DNA from 3 places in the Serratia sp. GW822-FHT06E05 genome. Region 3 is predicted to be linked to each of the others. Evidence: predicted binding sites of a transcription regulator. Region 3 holds the regulator's gene; each other region holds the start of a gene.

Region 1 (3,250 bases), on a different contig from region 3:
GAAACGGGACTGCAACGCGCCGGTTTGATCCAGCGTAAGCCAGGAACTGCGGGGCGCTGGTATCCGGGGCGTCCGGTGATGATTGGGCGTAATGACAGCGCGCTGGGGTTGTTCAACGGTGATATCGGTATTGCTTTGCGAGATGAGAGCGGCGAGCTGCGCGTTCATTTCCAACTGCCGGACGGTAGCATTAAGTCGGTGCAGCCGAGCCGTTTACCGGCGCATGAAACCGCCTATGCGATGACGGTGCATAAATCGCAGGGCTCGGAGTTCGATCATACGGTACTGGTACTGCCCAATCATTTCTTGCCGGTGCTGACCCGCGAACTGGTGTATACCGCGATTACCCGGGCGAGGAAGCAGCTTTCTCTGTATGCCACCGAAGCCGTTTTACTACGGGCGATCCGCACCCCGACCCAACGCCGCAGTGGGTTGGCAGAGCGGTTACAGATAACGGGTTAAGAGAGAGCTTGGGGCGCAGTTCATATGCTGCGCCCGCCACGGGTTACAGATCGGCCAGCAGAATTTTGGAACGGCGTTGGTAGTTGTACAGCGCCTGTTTTTGCATTGGCAGCACGTCAACTTCCGCCGGGGTGAACCCGCGCTCCTGGAACCAGTGGATGCTGCGGGTGGTCAGCACGAACAGTTTACGCAGGCCCATCTGGCGCGCCTGACTCTCCACCCGCTGCAGCAACATTTCACCGCGTGATGAGCTGCGGTAATCCGGGTGCACCGCCACGCAGGCCATCTCGCCGATTTTCTCTTCCGGGAACGGATACAGCGCCGCGCAGGCGATGGTCAGGTTATCGCGTTCAATAATGGTGAACTTGTCGATCTCCATTTCCAACTGCTCACGTGAGCGGCGAACCAAAATGCCTTGCTGTTCAAGCGGACGGATCAGTTCGAGGATGCCGCCGATGTCGTTAATCGTGGCCCGACGCACCTGTTCCGCGCTCTCCATGACGATTTGGGTGCCGATACCATCGCGTGAGAACAATTCCTGCACCAGAGCGCCGTCTTCCTGATAGCTGATAAGGTGGCTGCGGCGTACGCCGCTGCGACAGGCCTTTACCGCGCCGCGCAGGAAGCGCACGGTACCGGAATGGTAATCACCGCTCTCTTCCAGTTCTTCGATGCGTTTCTGCGCATCGTTGGGAAACAGTTCGGAAATGATATTGCCTTCCTGATCGGTGACCCCTTGAGACGAGCAGAAGCCGATCATCTTCTCGGCTTTCAGCTTGATGGCCAACTGGGTCGCCACTTCCTCTGACGTCAGGTTAAAGCTTTCGCCGGTAACCGAAACGGCAACCGGGCCGATCAGCACAATGGCGTTGCTGTCGAGCTGACGATGAATGGCTTCTTCATCAATACGACGGATGCGACCGCTGTGGCAGTAATCCACACCGTCATCGATACCCAGCGGTTGGGCAATGATAAAGTTACCGCTGACCACGTTGATATGCGCACCCTGCAGCGGTGTGTTGTTGAGGCTCATTGATAGCCTGGCGGTGATATCCAGTTGCAACAGGCCTGCTGCTTGTTTAACCAGCTCAAGGGTGTGGGCGTCGGTAACGCGCGTATGTTTGTGATAAATCGGTTCGTAATTATGCTGCGCCAAATTAACGTCGATTTGCGGCCGTGCGCCATAGACCACCACCAAACGAATGCCCAGGCTATGCAGCAGCCCGATATCGTTGACGATGTTGGAAAAGTTCTCATGTTCGATGGCTTCCCCTCCAAGCATGACGACAAACGTCTTGCCACGGTGGGCGTTGATATAGGGAACTGAGTGACGGAATCCTTGGACCAGCTCTGTACTACGTTCCTTCACGGCCAAACCTCATTTTGCATATTTATACGGTATTTTTGTATTTTTATTCTTTTATTGGCCTGATGGCAAGTGGGAAATTGTCTCTATTTCTTTGCTAAGGGCGCTGAATCGTTAATAAATTGAAAAACCATAAAAAGATTTTCTGATGACAGCGCCGGAATGATTGGTTAAAGTTTTCGGCATTCCCGTTTACTGGTGTTTTTTTCATCTGTTTTAATCTGTTACCACTGCCGGAGTCGCATGCCAAACTCAAATCACAATCTGGGCCGCCGTCGTTTATTGCAGGGGGTTGCCGCTAGCTGGTTGCTGAGTGTGAGTCGGGTGGGCGTCGCCGCTTCGTCGCACGTCATCGCCGTACGTGTCTGGCCTTCGTCTACCTATACCCGAGTGACGCTCGAATCTAACGTTGAACTGAAATATAAACAGTTTGCGTTGACCAATCCCGATCGCGTGGTGGTGGATATCGAGGGCGTGCAGCTCAACAGCGTGCTTAAGGGCATTGTCGGCCAGGTACGCGACGACGATCCTTACCTGAAACAGGCGCGTGTCGGCCAGTTCGATCAAAACACCGTCAGGCTGGTGCTGGAGCTTAAACGCAGCGTCACGCCCCACATGTTTACATTGGCGCCGGTGCCGGAATACCGCAATCGTCTGGTGATGGATCTGTACCCGAGCAAGGGCGGCAGCGGCGAAGACTATGATCCACTGCTGGCGTTACTGGAAGATTACAACAAGGGCGATCTTGAGCGCACTTTACCGGCGGAAGCACCGCAGGCCGGTAAAGCAGGGCGCGATCGGCCTATTGTCATCATGCTGGATCCCGGCCACGGTGGTGAGGATCCCGGTGCGATTGGCAAATTCAAAACGCGTGAAAAAGATATCGTACTGCAGATTGCCCGTCGCCTGAGCACCTTAATCAAGCGTGAGCCGAACATGAAGGTATTTATGACGCGCAATGAGGACGTCTTCATTCCGCTTAAGGTGAGGGTGGCTAAGGCACGCAAGCAGCGCGCCGATCTGTTTGTGTCGATCCATGCGGATGCCTTCACCAACCGTGCCGCGCGCGGTTCGTCGGTATTTGCGCTGTCGACCAAGGGGGCCACCAGCTCGGCGGCCAAGTTCCTGGCGCAGACCCAGAACGAATCGGACCAAATCGGCGGTGTCAGCAAAAGCGGCGATCGCTATTTGGATCACACCATGTTTGATTTGCTACAAACCGCAACCATCAACGACAGCCTGAAATTCGGCAAGGAAGTGCTTAACCGAATGGGCAAAATTAACCGTTTGCATAAGAATCGCGTCGATCAGGCCGGTTTTGCGGTGTTAAAGGCGCCGGATATCCCCTCTATCCTGGTTGAAACGGCGTTTATCAGCAACATAGAGGAAGAGCGCAAACTGCGTACTACCCATTTCCAGCAG
Region 2 (3,250 bases), on a different contig from region 3:
ATTTTCTGAAATTTAATTACGGCACGCCGGTTATCAGTCTGGCTTATTTCATTGGTTTAATACGTATTTTGAGGTAGGGGGAATGATAAATCATAACCCCTACTTTGTATCAGGTTTATTGACGGCAGAAATGATTGACCAGTTGGCCCAGCAGTTTGCGCGTGGGTTCGATAAAGCCGGTATCGATGTATTCATCCGGCTGATGCGCCTGGTCGATAGAGCCGGGGCCCAGCACCAGGGTCGGACAGACCTGCTGGACGAACGGCGCCTCGGTGCAATAGTTGACCACCTGTGTACGGGTGCCCAGCAGTTTCTCAATCACCGCCACCATCTGATGATCGGTCGGACACTCGTAGCCCGGTACCGAGGCATGCAGTTCTTCAATGCTCAGGCGGCCCGGCCAGCGTTGGCTGATGGGTTCCAGCGTTTGGTGCATCAGTTCGTTGATATTGTCGAGCGTCATGCCCGGCAGCGGACGGATATCCAGATGCAGTTCACAGCAGGCGCAGATGCGGTTAGCGGCATCGCCGCCGCTGATATGGCCGAAGTTCATGGTGGGATAAGGCACGGCGAATGCCGGGTTGTTGTAGCGCTCCTGCAGCGTTTTACGCAGCTCCATCAAACGGCCGATGGTGTCATGCATCAGATCGATGGCGTTCACGCCGCGCGCCGGGTCGCTCGAATGGCCGGATTGGCCGACAATGCGAATGGCGTTGGCCATATGGCCTTTGTGCGCACGCACCGGCTGCAATGAGGTCGGTTCGCCGATAATCGCGAAGTCAGGGCGGATGCTGGTCGAGGCGGCGAAGTAACGTGCGCCGGCCATCGTCGTTTCTTCATCTGCGGTGGCCAAAATGTACAGCGGCTTGGTCAGCTGGCTGGCATCGATGTCACGCACCGCATCCAAAATAAAGGCAAAGAAGCCCTTCATGTCGGCGGTACCCAGTCCATACAGCTTATTGTCGTGCTCGGTCAGGGTGAAAGGATCGCGTGTCCAACGGCCTTCATCATAAGGCACGGTATCGGTGTGGCCCGCCAGCAGCAGGCCGCCACTGCCTTCGCCAATGCTTGCCAGCAGGTTGAATTTGTTGCGGCTGTCCGGCACCGGCTGCACGTCGACGCGGAAACCCAAATCGGCAAACCAGCCGGCCAGCAAGTTGATTAACGCTTCATTACTCTGATCGAGGGCACCATCGGTGGCGCTGATCGACGGAGTGGCGATCAACGCCCGGTACAGCTCAATAAATGGAGGTAATTTCATCTTCACTGTTGACAGCCTTTGGTTAGGTTGGTATCAATATTCATGCAGTTATTGTGAATAAAAATACAGTAAGCTGGAGCGTAAGGGAACCCGATTCCCGGATGATTATAAAAACATCAACGCTCGACCTCGTGGGTGAACGGCAAAACAACGCTGGTGAGCCTGGAAACCTGAGTCGAATACGACCAAACGCAAGTCAAGAAGGTGAAAGGCCCCATGTTGAATACGCTGATTGTCGGTGCCAGCGGTTATGCCGGAGCGGAGCTCACGGCGTACCTTAATCGTCACCCACACATGAACATAACCGCTTTAGCGGTTTCAGCGCAAAGTGCAGATGCAGGAAAAATGCTTTCCGATTTGCACCCTCAGTTAAAAGGCATCGTCGATCTGCCGTTGCAACCACTGGTTGACGTTGCGAAAGCGGCTGAAGGTATCGACGTGGTGTTTTTGGCCACGGCGCATGAGGTCAGCCACGATATCGCGCCGGCGTTCCTGGCCGCCGGTTGCGTGGTGTTCGATCTTTCCGGTGCATTCCGCGTAAAAGATACCGCTTTCTACAGCCAGTACTACGGTTTTGAACATCAGCATGCCGAGCTGCTGGAGCAGGCGGTATATGGCCTGGCGGAGTGGCAGAGCGACGAAATCAAACGGGCGCAGCTGATAGCCGTGCCAGGCTGTTACCCAACGGCAGCGCAGCTGGCACTGAAACCGCTGATCGACCAAGGTTTGCTGAACCTCGACCAGTGGCCGGTCATCAACGCCACCAGCGGCGTTAGCGGCGCGGGCCGCAAGGCCAGCGTCACCACCAGCTTCTGTGAGGTGAGCCTGCAGCCGTATGGGATTTTCAACCACCGTCATCATCCGGAAATCGTCGCGCATCTAGGGGCTCCGGTCATTTTTACGCCACATTTGGGTAATTTCCCGCGTGGTATTCTCGAAACCATCACCTGTCGCCTTAAAGCCGGCGTGACCGCGCAGGACGTGGCCGCCGTTTATCACGCTGCCTATGACGACAAACCGCTGGTGCGGCTGTACGACAAAGGCGTGCCGGCGCTGAAGTCAGTGGTTGGGTTGCCGTTTTGCGATATCGGCTTTGCCGTGCAGGGCGAACACCTGATTGCCGTGGCGGTGGAAGACAACCTGTTGAAAGGCGCAGCCGCTCAGGCGGTGCAATGCCTGAATATCCGTTTTGGGTTCCCGGAAACCCAGTCATTACTTTAATAAATCACCAGCGTGGGATGTAAACAGCGATGAACCCGTTAATTATCAAGTTAGGTGGCGTGTTATTAGACAGTGAAGAAGCGCTGGAGCGTTTGTTTACCGCGCTGGACAGCTACCGCCAGCAGCATCAGCGCCCACTGGTTATCGTCCACGGCGGCGGTTGCGTGGTGGATGAACTGATGAAGCAGCTTTCCCTGCCGGTGGTGAAGAAAAATGGGCTGCGGGTCACCCCGGCCGATCAGATCGACATTATCACCGGCGCACTGGCCGGTACGGCCAACAAAACCTTGCTGGCATGGGCGATCAAACACCAGATTAATGCCGTAGGCCTGAGCCTGGCGGACGGCGGCAGCGTCACCGTCACCCCGCTCGATCCGGCGCTTGGCCACGTAGGCAACGCGCAGCCGGGGTCGCCGGCGTTGCTCAATACCCTGCTGGATGCCGGCTACCTGCCGGTGATCAGCTCTATCGGTATTACCGCCGATGGGAAGTTAATGAATGTCAACGCCGATCAGGCGGCGACCGCGTTGGCCGCCACGCTGGGTGCGGATCTGATCCTGCTGTCGGATGTCAGTGGCATCCTCGACGGAAAAGGGCAGCGCATCGCAGAAATGACGGCGCAAAAAGCGGAACAACTGATTGCCCAGGGCATCATCACTGATGGTATGGTGGTGAAGGTGAATGCGGCGCTCGATGCGGCCCGCACCCTCGGTCGCCCGGTAGATATCGCCAGTTGGCGCCATGCCGATCAGCTTCCTGCACTGTTTA
Region 3 (3,250 bases):
AGCCGCTATTTCGATCCCCATACCAATAACTTACTGGATCGAAAAGCCCGTATTCGGTCCTAGCTGCGGGCATAAAAAAACCGCCGGTACGTTGTCCGGCGGCCTATGCATACTCATGCACTGCTGGATGATCAGTTATTGATAAACTTTTCGCCCAGTTCGATATCTTTGTGCAGAACATCCAGCATGTCTTCCAACGCTTTCTGTTCGAACGCGCTCAGAGTGCCGATGTCTTTGCGTTCTTCAACGCCATTCTTACCCAGCACCAGCGGCTGCGCGAAGAAGCGAGCGTATTTGCCATCGCCTTCCACATAAGCACATTCCACCACGCCTTTTTCGCCTTGCAGCGCACGAACCAGAGACAGGCCGAAACGCGCCGCCGCCTGGCCCATAGACAGGGTTGCAGACCCGCCGCCGGCTTTGGCTTCAACCACTTCAGTACCCGCATTTTGGATACGCTTGGTCAGATCGGCCACTTCCTGATCGGTAAAGCTCACGCCAGGGATCTGCGACAGCAGCGGCAAAATGGTCACGCCAGAGTGTCCGCCGATAACCGGCACGTTCAGCTCTTCCGGCTGTTTGCCTTTCAGCTCAGCCACGAAGGTGTTGGAACGGATGATATCCAGCGAGGTCACGCCGAACAGTTTGTTCTTGTCATAAACACCGGCTTTCTTCAGCACTTCTGCCGCGATAGCCACGGTGGTGTTGACCGGGTTGGTGATAATGCCGATGCAGGCTTTCGGGCAGGTGGTTGCCACTTGCTGGATCAGATTACGCACGATACCTGCGTTCACGTTGAACAGATCTGAACGATCCATACCTGGTTTACGCGCAACGCCTGCAGAAATCAGCACCACGTCTGCACCGTGCAGAGCTGGAGTAGCGTCTTCGCCACTGAAGCCTTTGATTTTCACTGCGGTTGGGATGTGGCTTAAATCGACGGCAACGCCTGGGGTAACGGGGGCAATGTCGTAGAGAGAGAGTTCAGAACCTGAAGGAAGCTGGGTTTTGAGTAGAAGGGCGAGGGCCTGGCCGATACCGCCAGCAGCACCGAGAACTGCAACTTTCATCCTATACTCCTTTATTATCTTAAATATATAAAGCGCCGTGAATATGTTGGTTACGGACCTTAAATTATTACACCTTTAAAAACAATCTCTTAACAGTCTGTTTGAGAACTGGCGCAATAAAACAGCCGATGTCGCGCTCATTTTAGATTAAATAGCTTACGCATTAAGGGCATAGCGCACACTAATCAAAAATACTGCGAGGTTATTCACGAGCAAGTTAACCGGCGGTTACATTACACCCTTACACAACATCAGAACAACATCATTTTAATAACATTTTCTTTACCACCGCGGGCGGCATTTTCGGTCACCGAAAGGGCATATTCATGGGGTACGGATTTTGTTAAAATGCTGCCCTTTCCTCGTTGTCCGGGCATTGTTATTTTTTCCGGGCGTCCTTTTATTGCATAAAAATTCATTTATATGCATAATCATCACTTCTATTGTCAACATTCCACGGTGCAAAATGCGTAATCCCGCAAAGCAGGAAGATCTGATCAAGGCGTTTAAAGCGTTATTGAAAGAAGAAAAATTCAGTTCTCAAGGCGAGATTGTTTTGGCGCTGCAAGAAGAAGGCTTCGAAAACATCAACCAATCCAAAGTATCGCGCATGCTGACCAAGTTCGGCGCGGTGCGTACGCGCAATGCCAAAATGGAAATGGTGTATTGCCTTCCCGCTGAACTCGGCGTGCCGACCACCACCAGCCCGTTGAAGAATCTGGTGCTGGATGTCGATCATAACGATGCAGTTGTCGTGATCCACACCAGCCCCGGCGCCGCGCAGCTCATTGCTCGCCTGCTGGATTCTCTGGGCAAATCCGAAGGTATTCTCGGCACCATCGCCGGTGACGACACCATTTTCGTTACCCCAGCCAGCAGCTTTACCGCGCGCCAGCTGTACGAAGCCATCCTGACCCTGTTCGAACAGGAGCTGTGATGCATAACGCTAACAAAATGCGGCGAGCCGTTGCGTTTTGTTAGCGTTTCTTTAACCCCATCCTTACTTTTCCGCCGCCCCCTACCACTTTTAACGCCAGGTTTCTTTCTCTTCGCAACACATTTCAATGACATTTCCGCTTAGCTAGTGATAGCTACTGTGATCTTCCGCACTTTTGGTCAAAAGCACTTACCCTATTGAAATTACATAAATTTAACATCAAAAGATCGTTTTATAACCGCTTTTTATTCCATCTGGTTATAAAAGATAAGGATCGTCATAATAAAGTTTCACTAGAAACTGTTAGCGAACTATTAATTTTTGGCGTTACTAGATGTATACTCATTTCCGTGACGTAAATCACAGTTCATTGGAACTGATAAAAGAATACGAAAAGGTCAAATCATGAAAATTAAATCTACCATCGCAACCATGAGCGTTCTCTCCATGCTTTCTTTCGGCGCATTTGCAGCACAATCTGTTGATGCAAACCAGGCTGCAAAAATGCAATCTGCAGGCACCATTACCGTCAGCGGCGTTGCCGGCGCACCTTCAGATATCCGTCAGGCACTGTCTGAAAAGGCCGATGCCAAAGGGGCGACCGCTTACCGTGTAATCGAAGCACGCAACGAAGGTAACTTCCACGCGACAGCAGAAATTTACAAATAAGTACAAGGCGTTACCCGGCAACGGGCAATATAACTCTGGTACCGAGCACCACTGATAACAGCCTTCAAGTACAAAAATGCTGCAAAAGCCCTTCCAGGCGGTTATCACAACAGGACGCACTATCATGAACATGAAAACCACTCTCGCTGCACTTAGCCTGCTGTCTGTCGTTTCGTTCGGCGCTTCCGCCGCGACGTTAATCACTAACGACCAGGCCAATACGCTCCAGTCTGCCGGTACCATCACCGTCAGCGGCGTCACCGGCGCGCCTTCCGATATTCGCCAGGCCCTGTCTGACAAAGCCGATAAACAAGGCGCTAAAGCCTACCGCGTGATCGAAGCCTACGAAAACGGCAATTGGCACGCGACAGCCGAAATCTACAAATAACAATTCAGGGAACCCTGCTTACCGAACTGATTACCCTCGTCACTGCCACTGCCGAGTTCTATCGTAAGCACTGATTCCTTGAAGAAACTTCGTCGTCCTATCCGACGAACCCCGTTGCCCTCGCTCGCGAGGGCTTTTTTATGGGCAAAAGAAAAGGCCGCAAGCGGCCTTTTAGTTTTGCTTCAG

Evidence for each region. The regulator ArgR, encoded in region 3, controls arginine synthesis, uptake and breakdown. The targets are predictions, from matches to a motif close to ANTGAATAAAAATACANT.
Region 1: argA (amino-acid N-acetyltransferase) is a predicted target of ArgR. The motif match lies at 1,866-1,883, and genes of this name have one in related genera.
Region 2: argC (N-acetyl-gamma-glutamyl-phosphate reductase) is a predicted target of ArgR. The motif match lies at 1,314-1,331, and genes of this name have one in related genera.

The regions. Positions count from the first base shown of each region.
Region 1 covers NZ_JBXALM010000010.1:71,498-74,747, reverse strand. Annotated here, with positions in the region: gene recD (exodeoxyribonuclease V subunit alpha) at 1-462, shown strand, start outside; gene argA (amino-acid N-acetyltransferase) at 506-1,831, opposite strand; gene amiC (N-acetylmuramoyl-L-alanine amidase AmiC) at 2,072-3,250, shown strand, end outside.
Region 2 covers NZ_JBXALM010000013.1:105,909-109,158, forward strand. Annotated here, with positions in the region: gene argE (acetylornithine deacetylase) at 116-1,261, opposite strand; gene argC (N-acetyl-gamma-glutamyl-phosphate reductase) at 1,478-2,482, shown strand; gene argB (acetylglutamate kinase) at 2,512-3,250, shown strand, end outside.
Region 3 covers NZ_JBXALM010000009.1:188,336-191,585, forward strand. Annotated here, with positions in the region: gene AC1RKC_RS19515 (helix-turn-helix domain-containing protein) at 1-63, shown strand, start outside; gene mdh (malate dehydrogenase) at 132-1,070, opposite strand; gene AC1RKC_RS19525 (hypothetical protein) at 1,322-1,489, opposite strand; gene argR (transcriptional regulator ArgR) at 1,537-2,007, shown strand; gene yhcN (peroxide/acid stress response protein YhcN) at 2,413-2,676, shown strand; gene yhcN (peroxide/acid stress response protein YhcN) at 2,801-3,064, shown strand.